Linked DNA regions of Brasilonema sennae CENA114. The protein of the gene in region 1 interacts with the protein of each later gene in a pairwise test. Links are inferred from orthologs where the notes say so. Each region holds a gene or a part of one and is shown on either strand. Other genes may lie near its edges.

Region 1 (8,424 bases):
CTGTAAAAAGTCACGCTAATAACTTGACAAAACAGAAAAGTTTAAGTCATCTTTTTCAAGTAGACATTGCAATATGTTATGAAGTATACGAAATTCATGCAGCTAAAACAAGCAGTTACATTCTTGGTTGTGTTATTTGCATCATTTCTACTGGTTGTGGGATTTAGTACTGATGAGGTTAATGCTCAGCCCACTCAACGCTATCGTGAGCCGATCACGCAGCCAACAGATGGACCAGTGAGCGATGATCCTGCACCAAGCCCTACGCTACAGTCTGCACCTGTTACATATACTGCCACTATTCCTGCTAATGACAACTTGGGTTCCAAACTAAAGGTTTCATATACTGTACCAAAACTGAGTGTGAGCGGAAACATCAGTCTCCCTAATCCCTGCTGGGGTTTGCAGAGTGTATCAATTAGCTCAATTAGTGGAAATAAAGCTGAGGTAGTGTACAAAGTAAAAGAGCCAAATGTGGGAACATTTTGCTCTCAAGTAGTGAAGACTGTCGCGATTAACACTTCCAGCAAGGTCAGCTTGTCAGAAGATAAACTGAAGCAAGATGGCTTATCTTCTTTAGTAACTGCCAGAAGAGTTATAGTTCAGTAATTTAACAATATTAAAATTAATGTTACTCCGCTAATTATCATAGTGGAGTATTTTTTATCAAGAAAAATAGGTCTGACTCCTGTATATGTGGCTGATGGGCTTAAGTCCAACCTACCCAGTACATATCTAAAACAAATGGTTTCAAACCAAGGGTTTTCACCCTCTCATTCTGTTCTTGATAAATAGAACTCTCTATGCGCCACTAGCACTAGTCGTAGTCTTTACAACATCCCACTGTTGTATCAAAGTCATAACCCCAGTGCTGACATTTATGGTGTAGAGATTATTAGGTGTCACATATCGAGGGGCACCAAGGGCATATATTTGGTCTCCTGAAGCGCTGGCTAAGGTGCTAAAGCCACTATTCCAAACCTTACCATCAATTGTCAATTGCGCTCCTGGGCTTACTTGTCCTTTTGTCAAATCCAACTGCACCAAACTTGTATTACCTTGTTGCGTAAGATTTGTCGTATAAATTATTCCATTTGACTCTGCAACATTATCCAACTTCGACTGGGCTAGATTATCGAATCGCTCGCTAACAGGCAGTGTGATGTTATTAATAGTATTAATCGCTCCTGTATTAGCGTCGATATTAACTAGTGTGGATGACGTTTTGTCACTTCTGTGCGTTAGACCGACAAGCGAGCCATCATTAGTAACCAAGACATTTGCGAGGTTCTGGTCGTTTGCGAGTCCAGAGATAGGCGTGCTTGTTGGAGACTGACCTACAGTGACAGTCAATAACCGAGGGGAATTATTTCCTTTGGCGGCACTTTTGAGCGGGCTAATGCTTAGTACAAATTTGTTAGAACCTAAATAACTGATACTATTCAATTGTTCGCCAGACTGTATAGAAACACTAGTTAGCTCCTGAATTTGTTTAGTTGCTAAGTCTAAGGACTGTATGACAAGTTGTCCGGCTTTAGGAACGCGTACACCATAGATAATCGAGGATGTTTGTGCAACAGTTCTTTTGCCGAGATACCCAAGCCCAGCAAATGTTGCGGTTGCAATCACCAGCTGACCAAACTGTCGTCGTGTTAGCTTCAACATGTTTGTACTCTTGTTGACTAAATTTTATTATCCAAAGGTAGTCTGAGTGAATTGTATCAAAAATAACCAGTAATTGCAAAATCAATGATTCAGGATTTGTGCGCCCAATGTACTATGACTTGCACAATCATCAGAATTGGTGAAAAAATTGTACGGCGAGTCGCTCCGCTCGCATTCTCCCTTACAAAAAATCTTAGAGGATACCAGTGAAAGTTTTAGTTATAGGTAATGGAGGGCGGGAACACGCCTTAGCTTGGAAACTGTTACAATCAAAGCAAATTGAGCAAGTTGTGTGTGTGCCAGGAAACGGGGGTACAGCAAGTATGGAAGGTTGCCAAAACCTTTCTTTGGCAGTAGACGACTTTGAGGCGATCGCTCAATTTGCCAAAGACCAGAACATAACTCTTGTTGTGGTCGGACCAGAAGTACCTTTAGCAAAAGGCATTACGGATTATCTCAAATCTGTTGGTCTAATGGTTTTTGGTCCAACGAAAGCAGGTGCGCAAATTGAGGCAAGTAAGGCTTGGGCAAAAGCTTTGATGCAGGAAGCAGGAATTCCGACAGCACGGGCAGCGGTATTTACGGAAGCAGCCGCAGCGAAATCTTATGTAAAAGGTCAAGGAGCACCAATTGTTGTCAAAGCCGATGGTTTAGCGGCTGGTAAAGGTGTCATCGTTGCCCAAACAGTGGAACAGGCACATGCGGGGATTGATGCCATGTTTGGCGGAGAATTTGGCAGTGCAGGGAAATTTGTTGTTATTGAAGAGTGCTTGACAGGGCAAGAGGTTTCTGTTTTAGCGTTAACGGATGGGTTAACGATTCGTCCGTTACTGGCTGCTCAAGATCATAAGCGGATTGGTGAGGGCGATACAGGGGAAAATACTGGTGGTATGGGAGCGTATGCCCCAGCGCCGATCGCGACACCAGAGTTGATGGCAAAAGTTCAAAAGCAAGTTTTAGAAAAAGCGATCGCCATACTCAGGAAAAAAGGCATTGACTACCGAGGTGTGCTTTACGCTGGCTTAATGATAACTCCTAATGGCGATTTTAAGGTTTTGGAGTTTAACTGTCGCTTTGGCGATCCAGAAACGCAAGTTGTGTTACCTCTGTTGGAAACACCCCTAGAAGAATTAATTCTAGCTTGTGTTGAGCAACGTTTGGCTCAAATGCCACCCATCGCTTGGAAGCAAGGTGCAGCTGTCACAGTTGTTGCTGCTTCTGGTGGTTATCCTGGAGCATATGAGAAAGGAAAAGTCATTACTGGTATTCCGGAAGCACAAGCACTGGGAACCACTGTCTTTCATGCTGGGACAAAGGCATTCCCAGGCGGGAGCGAGAAAACGAGACAAGTGGTGACAGACGGAGGTCGGGTATTAAACATTACTGCAGTTGGAGAAAATTTTGAGCACGCGCTTACCCAAGCGTATGCTGGGACGCAGTGCATTCACTTTGAGGGAATGTATTACCGAAGAGACATTGGTCACCGAGTTAAATAAGACAAAGGGAGTGAGAGGAAAATATTTTCTCTCCCCGCAACCCAAGGGCAACCCAAGCGCTTCCTTCCTCTGCTTCTTTGCTCTTTGTTACGTGTTTGTCTAGAAACTGTTAATTTTTATTTATTGGGCTAGTTTCAATTCCTAACAGGGATGAACAAATAACTATCCCTTCCCTAACAAGTTAAACCTTGATAGGTCTTAGGTAAATCATATACTATCCTATGATCCTCATTGTCAGCACTATAATAACGATTTTTTAAGATGCTAACTGTTTTAAAAATAATCAAAGAAGCAATTGTCAATTGGTGGTTGGAGTTCACTCTCCAGACTAAACTTTTAGCAGCCGCTACTTTGGTAGTCTCTCTGGTGATGAGTGGTTTGACCTTCTGGGCTGTGAATACAATTCAGCTGGATGCACGTGTAAATGACACTCGCTTTGGTCGTGATCTTGGGCTGCTGCTGGCGGCTAACGTTGCTCCGCTCATTGCTAATGATAATCTCACTGAGGTGGCAGAATTTTCCCAACGCTTTTATAGCAGCACCTCTAGCGTGCGTTATATGCTTTATGCTGATGACACAGGGAATATTTATTTCGGTATTCCCTTTTGGCAACCGGAGGTGGGAACATCCCTTGCCATTGAACGGCGGATAGAACTGCCCGATGATTATGCTGCTGATGCCGAAAAGCCGATGGTGCGACAACATCGATCGCCAGACGGGGAAGTCACCGATGTGTTTGTTCCACTAACTGCGGATGGCAAATACTTGGGTGTGTTGGCAGTTGGGATCAACCCTAACTCAGCTGCAGTCATCTCATCAAATTTCACTCGTGATGTCACCATTGCTGTTTTTATCTCAATTTGGGTGATGGTGATTTTGGGAGGGGTGATTAATGCTTTGACAATCACCAAGCCGATAAAAGAGTTGCTGGTGGGGGTAAAACAAATTACTGCGGGGAATTTCAAACAGCAAATTGATTTACCACTAGGGGGCGAACTTGGGGAGTTAATTCTCAATTTTAATGAAATGGCAGAGCGCTTGGAGCGCTATGAAGAACAAAATATTGAGGAACTGACAGCGGAAAAAGCTAAGCTAGAAACGCTGGTTTCCACAATTGCTGACGGAGCCGTCTTGATTGATAATAGTATGCAGGTGATTTTAGCGAACCCCACAGCACAGAGAATTTTCGGCTGGGAAGAGGCTAAACTCGTAGGCGAAAATGTTTTACATCACTTGCCTGCAGCGGTAGGAATGCAAATTACCCGTCCCTTATATGAAATAGCAACCGGGGAATGCGAAAGTGCTGAATTCCGTATACCGCTGATTGAACCTATCAAGCGCACTGTCCGCATTCTGATGACAACAGTTCTTAACCAGCAAAGAGAGAGTGTTAAAGGTATTGCTATTACCGTACAAGATATCACCCGCGAGGTAGAACTTAACGAGGCAAAAAGTCAGTTTATCAGTAACATCTCCCACGAATTGCGAACGCCTTTATTTAACATCAAATCATTTATCGAGACTTTGCACGACTATGGGGAAGACTTGAGTACTGAACAAAAGAAAGAGTTTTTGGTCACTGTCAATCATGAAACCGATAGACTAACCCGCTTAGTTAACGATGTTTTGGATTTGTCAAAGCTAGAATCTGGTCGCAACTATCACTTGAAGGGGGTAGATTTGGCGCAGGCGATCGAGCAGACACTGCGTACTTACCAACTCAATGCTAGGGACAAAGGCATTGAATTAATTCAGGAAGTTGAGCCTCAATTGCCCCTCGTTGTCGGTCACTATGATTTATTGTTGCAGGTGTTGGCTAATTTGATTGGTAATGCCCTCAAGTTTACTAAAGCGGGTGGAAAAGTTGCCCTCCGCGCCCACCAACTTGAACCAAAGTCCAGTTCTCATCATCAAGTACCCAAAGTACGAGTGGAAATTTCTGATACTGGAATTGGCATTGGTCCAGAAGACCAAGAAGCCATTTTTGACCGTTTTGTCCGGGTTGAAAACCGAGTTCACACCCTAGAAGGCACAGGTTTGGGGCTATCTATTGTCAGGAATATTATAGAAAAGCATCAGACGAAAATTTATTTGGTGAGTGAAATTGGCATTGGTACTACTTTTTGGTTTGACTTGGCGGTGTTTGATGAACAAGCGCCTCATGTTCCGAAGTCATATTAAGCTTGGTACGTACCAGGCTTGATATTAAAGATGAAAGAAATACAATCGATAAAATCACCGGAATTTGGGAATTTTATCGATTGCGTTTGTTGAAAGCGCCTGAGGGGCGGCGATCGCAACCCGTTATGAATGAAAGAAACACCTTTTCCCTTACACCCAGGACTTACGCAAAATTATGAAAAAATAAACCGCAAAGGACGCAAAGAGCACGTATGCCTGCGGCACGGCTTTGCCGAACGCGTAGCGTGCGCCTTAGCGCATAGTTAAGAGGGTTTAAAAGAGTTTTTGCGTAAGTCCTAACACCCTTACACCCCTACACTTTTGTGTTTCTTCAGATGCAACCTTTGTTCAACTGCATCAAAGGTCTCGGTTTTTTTTGCAAAGGACCACCGGACTGTATTTCGCCCAAGTTCTGGTGTGGAATAAAAACTAGAACCTGGTACAACGGCTATTCCGACTTCCTCAACCAGGTATTTGGCAAATTCATAATCATCTGCATGAGCGCTGTATTGACTAAAATCACTCATTATGTAATAAGCACCTTGGGGTGGTTGTACGATAAATTGATATTCTTCCAGAATTTTGAGTATGCGATCGCGTCGGGTAGTATATGCTTGTTTTTGAGTCTCGAAGAACGACTCTGGCAATTTCAATCCAGCGACTGCAGCGTACTGGAAAGGGGCTGGTGCACAAATTGTTGTAAAGTCATGTAGCGTCCGAATCGCTGCACTTAAGTTAGTGGGGGCACAGACATAGCCAATCCGCCATCCTGTGATCGAGAAGGTTTTACTCAAACCACTAATAGTTAGAGTTTGCTCAAACATTCCATCAAGAGTTGCTAGAGGAATGTGTTGGTGTTCGTCGAAGGTGATGCGATCGTAAATTTCATCCGTAACAGCAACAACATTAAACTCTCGGCAAAGACTGGCTATAGAATTTAATTCTTCCCTTGTAAAAACACGTCCTGTAGGATTATGAGGTGTGTTAACAATGATCGCCTTGGTTTTGTGTGAAAAAGCAGCTCGTAGACGTTCTGGATCGAGTTGAAAAAAAGGCGGCTCTAATCTCACAAAAACTGGTTTAGCTTGTGCAAAATTAATGGCTGGGAGATAATTATCATGAAATGGTTCTATAACAATAACTTCATCACCCGGATTAACTAAGCTGAGCATTGCCAAGACAATACCTTCTGTGACGCCGCAAGTAACCGTAATTTGCTCCTCTGGGTCATAGTATAAATCGTACAAGTTTTGCAGATTATTTGAAATTGCTTGGCGAAGCTCTGGAATTCCCCAGGTGTTTGTGTATTGATTATGACCTTCTTCCATCGCCACAGATGCAGCCCGAATCAGTTCAGGAGGGGAGGGGAAATCAGGCAATCCTTGAGCCATGTTGATGGCTTTATGCTTGATTGCAAGCCTTGTCATTTCACGAATAACAGAGGGATGAAATTCTTGTAATCGCTTAGCAGATGGATACATTTATTCTCCTGTCGCTGGTATAAACTGTTGTTTTTAAAAATGTAAAGTTCACTATTAACGATATGTCATAAATGAAATTTTATTTGACTTATGCACTTATGAATGTTGTTAAAACTTACGCATATAGCAATCCTAAATGATTTATGAAAAATCTTAAGTATTGTAGGGTGGGCAGTGCTTACCGTATTTTGCTGACTACATCCGGGTTTTGCTAAGCACTGCCCAACGCCAGATACCTACGGAGGGAAACCCTCTCCGTTTGCGTAGCGCCCCCTATGCCTGCGGCACGGCTACGCCTATCGGGGCTAGTTGCACGCCAGTCCCCTCAACGGGGGGAACCCTCCGCAGTCGCCACAACGGTCAAAGCTCGCCGGGGGAAGCTTCCCCCGGCAGACTTTGGGGGAACCCCCGCAAGGCGCTGCTCTCCGCACGGGGCTGGCTCCACAACGGGGGGAACCCCCGCAAGGCACTTCTCTCTGCAGTAATGGCTCCCCTACGTGTCTTATGAATGTTGTTAAAACTTACGCATTGACAAAGTAGGCAAGCTGAAATACAGCCTTGCTTTATGATGTAGACAGAGCAATAATTAAACAGACGAATAACAGAGCCAGCAGCAAAAGTAAAGCTTGATTGCGTTTGATCCAATTTTTCACAGTTGCACCAAAGCTGTTGGCGTAACGCTGCTGCTGCAAGTATTGCTTACTCTCCTCAATATTTTCGTAGAGAATGCATTCTTTGGCAAAAGGACGCTGGGGAAAATTGCAAGTATCGTCAGCGTGGTAAGTGCAGCTGTCGCAGAGATACTCCTTCCCTGTGGCGCGATGTAGAGGAATGCCGGGATGTCCATAAGCTTTCAACTGAGTGCCACAATGAGGACAGGTGACAGCTTGGGAATTCACGGGTTGATGACAGCGAGGGCAAGTTGCAGTGTCCACAAGCGTAGCCTTAAAGAGCAAACATTCTGATTCTAGCTATTTCCTCATATGCATGGGAACAAAATACTGATCGATTTGTTTTCAAGATTCATTCTCTACTTTGTCATCCGTCGTAAAGCCGATGCTGAGGGATACTTACCAGCTTCTACCAAGGCTTGCCGCTCTGGAATTCGTTCATTACTGTTAAAATCTAGAATGCGTACTGTCACTTCTCCAATATCTGTCAGCGGTTGAATCACAGCTTGATCTAGTCGAAAGTGTTCTCCCCAAAAATCTCTACGTGGGTTGAAAAACCGGACGAGTTCTCCAGTACGCCAATTAATCGATCCCAAATCAGTTCCTTTTTGAAGATTGCAGAAAACACAGGCGTAGCAGAGATTATCCTCTGTTGTGGCTCCACCATGTTTGACGCTAATAATATGATCAACTTGACAACCAGAAGATCTATCTACTTCTGTAATCAGGCAGTATTCACAGATGTAGTCAGCACGAGCTGCAACTAAACGCCTAAGTTCTAAATTAACGTAAGGACGAGACATTTTGAATATTTACTCAGCACTAATATACTTATAAGCCCGTGCTTTTGCTAGTGTCATTATATGCTCTAGCGTTAAGAAATGATCTAATTCTCTCTTTTCCTCTGGTGTTAGTTCACCCATTTTGTGT
Region 2 (7,505 bases), 220 kb from region 1 along the record:
TGTTTATAGTTCTCCAACACAGGAATGTAAGCCTTGGGATTTGCCCGTATTTTGTTCATTTCATTAATGACTTGTTGTTCTAATGGAGATAGGTAACTTGCCCGTCTCGGTCCAGTAGAATAAGCTTCTTGGACTCCAGTGGGGAGATTCTGTGTATCTTCTGCAACCGCTTCCTTAGATATCAATAGTTGAGAAGTGTAACTTGCAGCTAGAGCGATAGGAAAAAACACAGAAAATCCACTGCAACGCATTAATGACTTCATGATTTCTGTTCCACCGAAGTTAATAGGGTTATTTGGAATGCATCGCGTTTTGCTCATATTTACCATTTCTTAGTATAATTATACACATTTTAGTCTCTGCATTTAACATCCTTTGTAACCTTGTGAACTAAACACAACAAACAGTAATCCTAGCCTAATAGGGATTATCAGTGATGACTCAAGATGCAAAAAACTTAGACACCAGCAACTTTGATACTAAGCAAAACCCGATGAAGACTAAGAACTAGTGATGATGATTCAATACATTTTTCAGATCAGACAGCGACTATACACCAGAGAAATGTTGACCAGTGATCACAAACAAAGGGATGCCAGAAAATCCAGATCTTTGAGCAAGCCTTATATCCTTGATTGGGCTGTCACCACTGTTTCCTGACAGCCAGGCATCTGGTGAGTCCAGCGCAGCGGGAGGGCTTCGGTCGTCAGATCAGCTAAACGGTTTCCCGACAGCCAGGCGACAGGCGTTCCCGATCACCGTAAGGTGTGGCGGAGCACCATAGGGCGAACCCGACCTACTAGGCATCTGGTGTTGGAGTTCCCGAGCCACTGCGTTGGGGAGGCACTGCGTTAGACTGGTTCCCCGACTTGTAGACACCCGGAGGGCGGTGAGACAGCACTCTAGGAGGGGAGCCAGTGTGTTGCGGAGGGTTCCTCCGAGGGTGCACCTGGCGTTTTCCCAACAGAGGTGACTGCGTTCGCCCTTGGCGTGGTGCAGGCATACCCGAAGGGTTTTCCGCAGGGTAGCATGTGCCGACTTGTAGCATGTGGCGTCCCATTGTAGGAATTGGCGTAGTTTCCCCGATACCCCGACTTCAGACACCTGGCGTTGTCGGGGTGTCGGGGAATAGAGTGTTTTTTCGATTCGTAGCGGGCGGTGCGCCACCAGTTGAACTGCTTTCAAGAACCAAAAAATCTTTGACAATATCTGAACACAGGAACTCACCAAGTTGTTTTTCATGAGTCAATAGGGCGTTTTGCTGTTCTAATTGCTGAGTGATGCAATTTGCTGGATTTGTGGGAAGTGACCAACCCATAATCAAACAAACCAAAGATAGTGCAGTTAAGCAACACAGCCACTGAAGTCGTTTTCCAAGCCAAGACCAAGAAGAGAATACACACATAGAAACAATCGTTGTAGTTTATATTTCTACACTTATCTAGTATTATTCCCTGATATCAACCAGAATAGTTAATACTTTGCAAACAAATTAATTAAGTGTCTTCACTGAGTTTTTACAGTTCACAAAATTATCTCATAAATTTAGCAGCAAACAAAGTGTATTTTTTACAATTAGTCAATCTAGCTGCAGAATACGTCAAAAATGAACGTGATCTCGATATTGTTCAGTTAGTGGATAAGTAAATTTCACTCTGCTTTATAAAGAATCAGTGAATTTAGCAGAAAATATATATAGTTATTTTTAATAAAAAATAAACTATTGATTAAAAATCATCATATTTAAATGTCTTATTAATAGCTATTTAGGTAAACCCTTAACCTGCATCAACTCCAAACCCCGTTCAAATATTTCATCAATTGGCAACATTTGCTCATCAGTCGTCATAAATTTATGGTCTTTTGTTGCCTGAATAACAGAACCATCCTCTAGACAGTATTCAAAAACTTCTTGCTGACCGCGCTCATGCCATTGAGCAATAGGTTGTGTGTAAATATTTCCGTTATTATCAACTGTGTAGACGCTACACTCAATTCTTTTTTCTACAATTTGCCCAATAGGTAAAAAGCCATATTCTATGGTTAACACTTCTGTGTCATAGCTGAGACAATATTCAGCAAACTTCAACATTTGCTCGAATAAGTCTTCAGCAATTTGTTTTTTTACTCCATTTTTCGCAGCGCCATCCACAAACTTTTCTCGCTGCTTCATCATTTCCTCAACTTTCTTTTTACCCATTGCACGGCGCAGCAAATCTGCCTGTCCTAAAGAATATCCAGCCATATCTTGAGCAATTTTCATAATTTGCTCTTGATAGACCATAATTCCATAGGTCTCATCTAAGATCGGTTCTAAAATTTCGGTTTCATACTCAATATTTTCTCGACCATGCTTGCGGTTAATAAACTTGGGAATCAGTCCTGCATCTAATGGACCTGGTCGATATAGTGCTAAAATCGAGGAAATATCTTCTATATTGGAAGGCTTTAAATCGCGTACTATTTGCCGCATTCCAGAAGATTCTAATTGAAAGATACCTTCTAATTCGCCTGCTTCTAATAGTTGATAAGTCTTCTCAACCTCTGTTGGCAAGGTGCTCAATTTACCTTTCGCTAATCTTCTCTGAGCTTCTCTTTCATAACTCGTGATGTCATATGGGTCAATGGTAATTTTTTTGTGTAGCGAAATCAAATCGATGGTTTTCTGAATCATCGTCAAGTTTTTTAAACCCAGAAAATCCATTTTTAGCAAGCCCAGTGATTCCAAATCTTCCATGAAATATTGGGTGATCACAGAACCGTCGTTATTTTTTTGTAGTGGCACAATTTCATCCAACGGTTCAGCAGAAATTACCACACCTGCAGCGTGCACACCAAATGTTTTGTTTGTTCCCTCAATACGGATTGCCATATCAAGCCAATGCTGTACCTTTGGGTCATTATCATATTTTTCTTTAAACTCTGGTGATGGTGTGGCTTCAGAAATCATCACTTTAAGTTTGGTGGGTTTTCCTCGGGAAACAGGAATAAGTTTTGCCATTTTGTCTGATTCCCCATAGGGAATATTTAAGACTCTGGCAACATCTTTTAAAACTGCTTTTGAAGTCAAGCGGTTAAAGGTAATGATTTGGGCGACTCTCTCTTTACCGTATTTTTCTGTAACATAATCAATGACTTTATCCCGTTGTTCGATACAGAAATCTGTATCAATATCAGGCATAGATTTCCGTTCTGGATTGAGGAATCTTTCAAAGAGCAGTCCATGATGTACGGGGTCAATGTTAGTTATCCCCATAGTGTAAGCAACCAATGACCCTGCAGCAGAACCACGACCAGGACCTACAGAAATATTCTTGTCTCTCGCGAATTTGATGTAGTCCCATACAACTAAAAAGTAGCTGGAGAAACCCATCTTCTGAATCATTTTTAGTTCATACTCCAACCTATCTTTATAAGTTTGGTCAATTTGATTTCTAGATTTACTATTTAATTTTTGTAAAAGTCCTTGCCAAGCAACTTCTTCAACATATGTATCAGCAGTATGACCAGATGGGATGGGATAATTGGGAATGCGAGGTTCACCTAAAATTTGGTAAGGTTCGACTTTATCTGCAACTTCAACTGTGGTGAGCACAGCTTCTTCAATGACATCATCTGGTAAATGGTCGCGAAACAGCGCCTTCATTTCCTCAGCAGATTTCAGATATTCTGTCCCGCTATAACGCATTCGCTTATCGTCAGAAATCAATTTGCCAGTTTGAATGCATAGCAAAGCATCGTGTGCTTCAACATCGTAACAAGAAATAAAATGTGAGTCATTGGTGGCGATAATTTTAATACCAAGTTCCCGCGCAATTTTGACAATTTCTACATTAACAATCCGGTCTTCTTGGGAGCCGTGGTCTTGAATTTCTAAATAATAATCTTCACCAAAGACTTCTTTATACCACCGAGCAACTTTACGTGCAGCCTCTAATTTACCACTGAGAATTGCTTGCGGAACTTCTCCACCCAAACAAGCACTCGTTACAATTAAGCCTTCATGGTACTGTTTTAATAATTCTTTATTTACACAAGGACGGGAAAAAATGCCTTTGCCCTGCACACCTTGAAGATGAGAAATTGTTGTGATCTTGACTAAATTTTTATATCCTTTTGTATTTTTGGCTAAAACAACTTGATGATAGCGGGGACGGCGTTCTTGTTTTGTAATATCGCCGTTGATGATATACATTTCGTTGCCGATAATTGGCTTGATATTTTTATTGCGGCAAATTTTAATCAGTTCGATCGCACCATACATCACACCATGATCTGTCAGGGCTATTGCTTTAATCCCCAGTTCGATGGCGCGATCCGCTAAATCTGGCAGTTGACTTGCTCCATCAAGCAGACTGTAATCACTATGAATGTGCAAAGGGACAAAGGACATATGCGTTTCCAGCTAGCAGTGAAAAACACGAAGCGTATACCAGGGTAACGCAGTTTGTACCTGAGCGCGGTTATCTTATTTAGAATTTCTAATAATTAAATTTAATATCTAAAGTAATGCTGTAAGAACTGGCTCAAGGCGGCGGTAAAGAGTTCACAATACTCAATTTGTCTGAAAAGTGAATTATTATTCCCCTTTACCCCCTACCTTCAGCAAAGCCTTATAACTTAGTAGAACCAGGACGCGTTACTTCATTGGGATCGTGAACTACTCGGGTTTGAGAGCGTTTAGGAATAAGACCTGCAAGACCTGCAAGACCAAGTAGACCAAGCCAACCCCAGTCAGAATGGCTCTCGGTTCTCACCTCTCTAACGCCTTGATTATTTGTTGTCGTGTCTGTGGTGCTGCCAGTGCCTGTACCAGTTGTCCCACCAGTGGTGTCAGTGCCACTACCAGTTGTACCAGTTCCAGTTGTACCTGTACCAGTTGTCCCACCAGTGGTGTCAGTGCCACTACCAGTTGTACCAGTTCCAGTTGTCCCACCAGTGGTGTCAGTGCCACTACCAGTCATACCCGTCCCATTTGTACCAGTGCCTGTAGTGCCTGTGCCGCCGGTACCGCTCGTTCCTGTGCCATCTGTTGTCGTACCAGTACCTGTAGTGCCTGTACCTGTACCAGTACCTGTAGTGCCTGTACCTGTACCAGTACCTGTAGTGCCTGTACCTGTACCAGTACCTGTAGTGCCTGTACCTGTAGTGCCTGTACCTGTACCAGTGCCTGTAGTGCCTGTGCCTGTACCTGTAGTGCCTGTGCCTGTACCTGTACCTGTACTACCAGTGCCAGCACCACTACCAGCACCACTACCACTACTGCCACTACTGGCACCACCTGATCCTCCACTACCACCACCACCACCAGATTGGGCAGAAACAGGTAGAGTTAAAGTCAAAGTAGCTAAACCGAGAGCGAAGGCGCTAGCCCAAACATTTTTAGATAAATGAGAAAGTTTCATAGTTTTTGTTGATTTTGTGTTGCAAGTTTTTTTGATAAATTCTCTGCTTTTTTTTAATGAGAACTGTTATAAATTGCTAGTTTTTTCGAGACTCATAACTTCACCTGAATTTTTAATAAGCTTTTTTCCTACGATAGAAACAATAGCTATCTTTAATAACTCTGCAAGATCTTTTGTGGAATAGAACAACATAATCTGCTATTTGTAAAATTTACACTACTAGTTAGTACGATACCTGCTATTGTTTTTCTCAACCTTCTACCATAGGAATAAACCGACTAATCCTCAAGGAGTAAGCTGGATTTTCAGTTAGCTTAAGAGCATAGATACAGTGAACAGGTCTCAATCTCAAAGATGTGGCTATTATAAGTAGGAGATATAGTAATTATAAGTAGTAGATATATGGCAGTCGCCAGGTAGATTAGGACACGAACTAATGAGAAAACACGTTCACCAAGAGACTTTCAAGTCTGTTAAGTGTTCCCTGCTATAGCAATATGATTCACATAAAGCACAAACACGCGAAAAAATATCCAACCTTATTTAAATCTGGCTGATAGGAGTAGATTTGAGAGGATGAACATAACCTCATTTCTCTAAATTTCCATCAAAAGCATCTTGTGATGACGATGGAACAACCTTTTGATTTCCTTTCTGACGACGCGCTAGCCATTCGGTGTAGAAAAAGAGAATAGCTAGTAAAATGTAGCCGACTGCCCAAGGCGTTCCAGTTCCAAAACCCAAATTGACAACAGTATCTGCTACAGTCCAACGGTAGCTATGCATCAACCCAAACCAAGAGAGTAAGGCTGCTGCTATAGACCAATAACCAGCTTTGCGGAAGTCTCGCTCAATAATATAAACTGTGATACCAGCTAAAATCATAGCTGAAAAAATAAAGCCCTGCTCTAAAGCAAAAGCACCATCTATATATGTATCGCTCAATTTAAACTGTTCAATTAAAGCAGGAGTCAGGGGTTTGTCTGGTGTTCCTAAACCTGCCGCGCGTAGTGCATTTTTGGCAATTAAAGCACCCCAACCTGCGATACCTGGTAACAAACCGACAACGACAGCAGGCGCATGGTGAGAAGGAGTTGCTGTGAAGCTTTGAGCTACAATGACAATGCCAATCCATAACACAATTGCCATTCCAGCTTCAACGGGGACAAAATAGGCAAGGATGGCAACGGTTCCAGTTAAGCACAGCAAGCCCATAAAAATACCGTTGAGAATGGAGTAACCCACTCTTGCACCTAAAGCTTTCCAACCAGGATGTCCAATATAAATGGTTGTTGGGAAACAAGAACCACAAATGGCTGCAACCAATGTACCAATACCATTTGCTGCAAGACTTGGGGTTGCAGGATAAACATCTCCTGCAGCTTCAGCACTTTCTAAATTTTGCAGGCTACCGACAAGGTTAAATAATCCCATCGGTAAAATGATGCTGAAATAGTCGAGTAAGACTGCGCGACTATTCCATAAATCCCCTAGCCATAACCTTGGTATGTAAACTCCTATCGGTTGTAGTGCAGTAGCGAACTTGGCGTTATCCCAACTGACTAAACCTGTACCCCAAGCCAAACCAATTCCCAAAAGCACTGCTAATAATCCACCAGGAATGGCAAATCGCACTTGTCCAAAGTAGGTAATTAAGATAACGCCTAAAGGAACTAAACCAACTACGGGATTGGCAAAAGTCCGAAAGAGAAAGCCAATTGCAATGAAAGTGATAGCAATACCACCTAAAGTGGAAAGCATCGCTGCGCGAGGAACAAGACGACGCAGAGGATTACCAACCCATGCACCGACTAATTCTATCAAACCTGAACCCAAGCAAGCGACCAAACCGGCTTGCCATGCGAGTTCAGCAGCTTGTTCTGATGATACACCTTGGGCGATCGCCGTCAACCGCACAGGCAACATCACCAAAAATACATAAGCAAAAAGGCTCACTGTATTAATGCCATAAGGCAAAGCAGTGATATCATCCCGTTGTTCTCGTTGCCCTTGTTTGTAAGCTAACCATCCATAATAAAAGTTACCAACAATTAAACTTAAAGCAATTCCTGGCAGAATACGCCCGTATACCAGGGAGGG

Evidence for each region. Proteins that work in one complex are often made in the same cells at the same time.
Region 2: the proteins of DP114_RS25015 (region 1) and DP114_RS25835 interact in binary tests that used the Escherichia coli proteins (3 or more experiments, as listed by UniProt). The link is inferred for Brasilonema sennae CENA114 from one-to-one orthologs.

What each region holds. Positions count from the first base shown.
Region 1 is NZ_CP030118.1:5,976,785-5,985,208, forward strand. What follows is about bases 4,736-7,552. They hold DP114_RS25015 (pyridoxal phosphate-dependent aminotransferase), read right to left. Parts: upstream 6,824-7,552; coding sequence 5,648-6,823; downstream 4,736-5,647. Other genes in these bases: nblS (two-component system sensor histidine kinase NblS), read left to right, coding at 4,736-5,342; DP114_RS25020 (zinc ribbon domain-containing protein), read right to left, coding at 7,387-7,552. In the rest of the region: DP114_RS24995 (hypothetical protein), read left to right, coding at 79-609; DP114_RS25000 (hypothetical protein), read right to left, coding at 802-1,665; purD (phosphoribosylamine--glycine ligase), read left to right, coding at 1,872-3,161; more of nblS, read left to right, coding at 3,423-4,735; more of DP114_RS25020, read right to left, coding at 7,553-7,758; DP114_RS25025 (HNH endonuclease), read right to left, coding at 7,854-8,297; DP114_RS25030 (hypothetical protein), read right to left, coding at 8,307-8,424. UniProt on the Escherichia coli protein: Shows aminotransferase activity with methionine and histidine as substrates, and to a lesser extent also with phenylalanine.
Region 2 is NZ_CP030118.1:6,198,324-6,205,828, forward strand. Bases 1,563-4,789 are described here. They hold DP114_RS25835 (DNA polymerase III subunit alpha), read right to left. Parts: upstream 4,394-4,789; coding sequence 1,763-4,393; downstream 1,563-1,762. Other genes in these bases: DP114_RS25840 (WGxxGxxG-CTERM domain-containing protein), read right to left, coding at 4,614-4,789. Outside these bases: DP114_RS25820 (CAP domain-containing protein), read right to left, coding at 1-251; DP114_RS25825 (hypothetical protein), read right to left, coding at 800-1,060; DP114_RS25830 (hypothetical protein), read right to left, coding at 1,097-1,405; more of DP114_RS25840, read right to left, coding at 4,790-5,405; DP114_RS25845 (NCS2 family permease), read right to left, coding at 5,994-7,505. UniProt on the Escherichia coli protein: DNA polymerase III is a complex, multichain enzyme responsible for most of the replicative synthesis in bacteria. This DNA polymerase also exhibits 3' to 5' exonuclease activity. The alpha chain is the DNA polymerase catalytic subunit.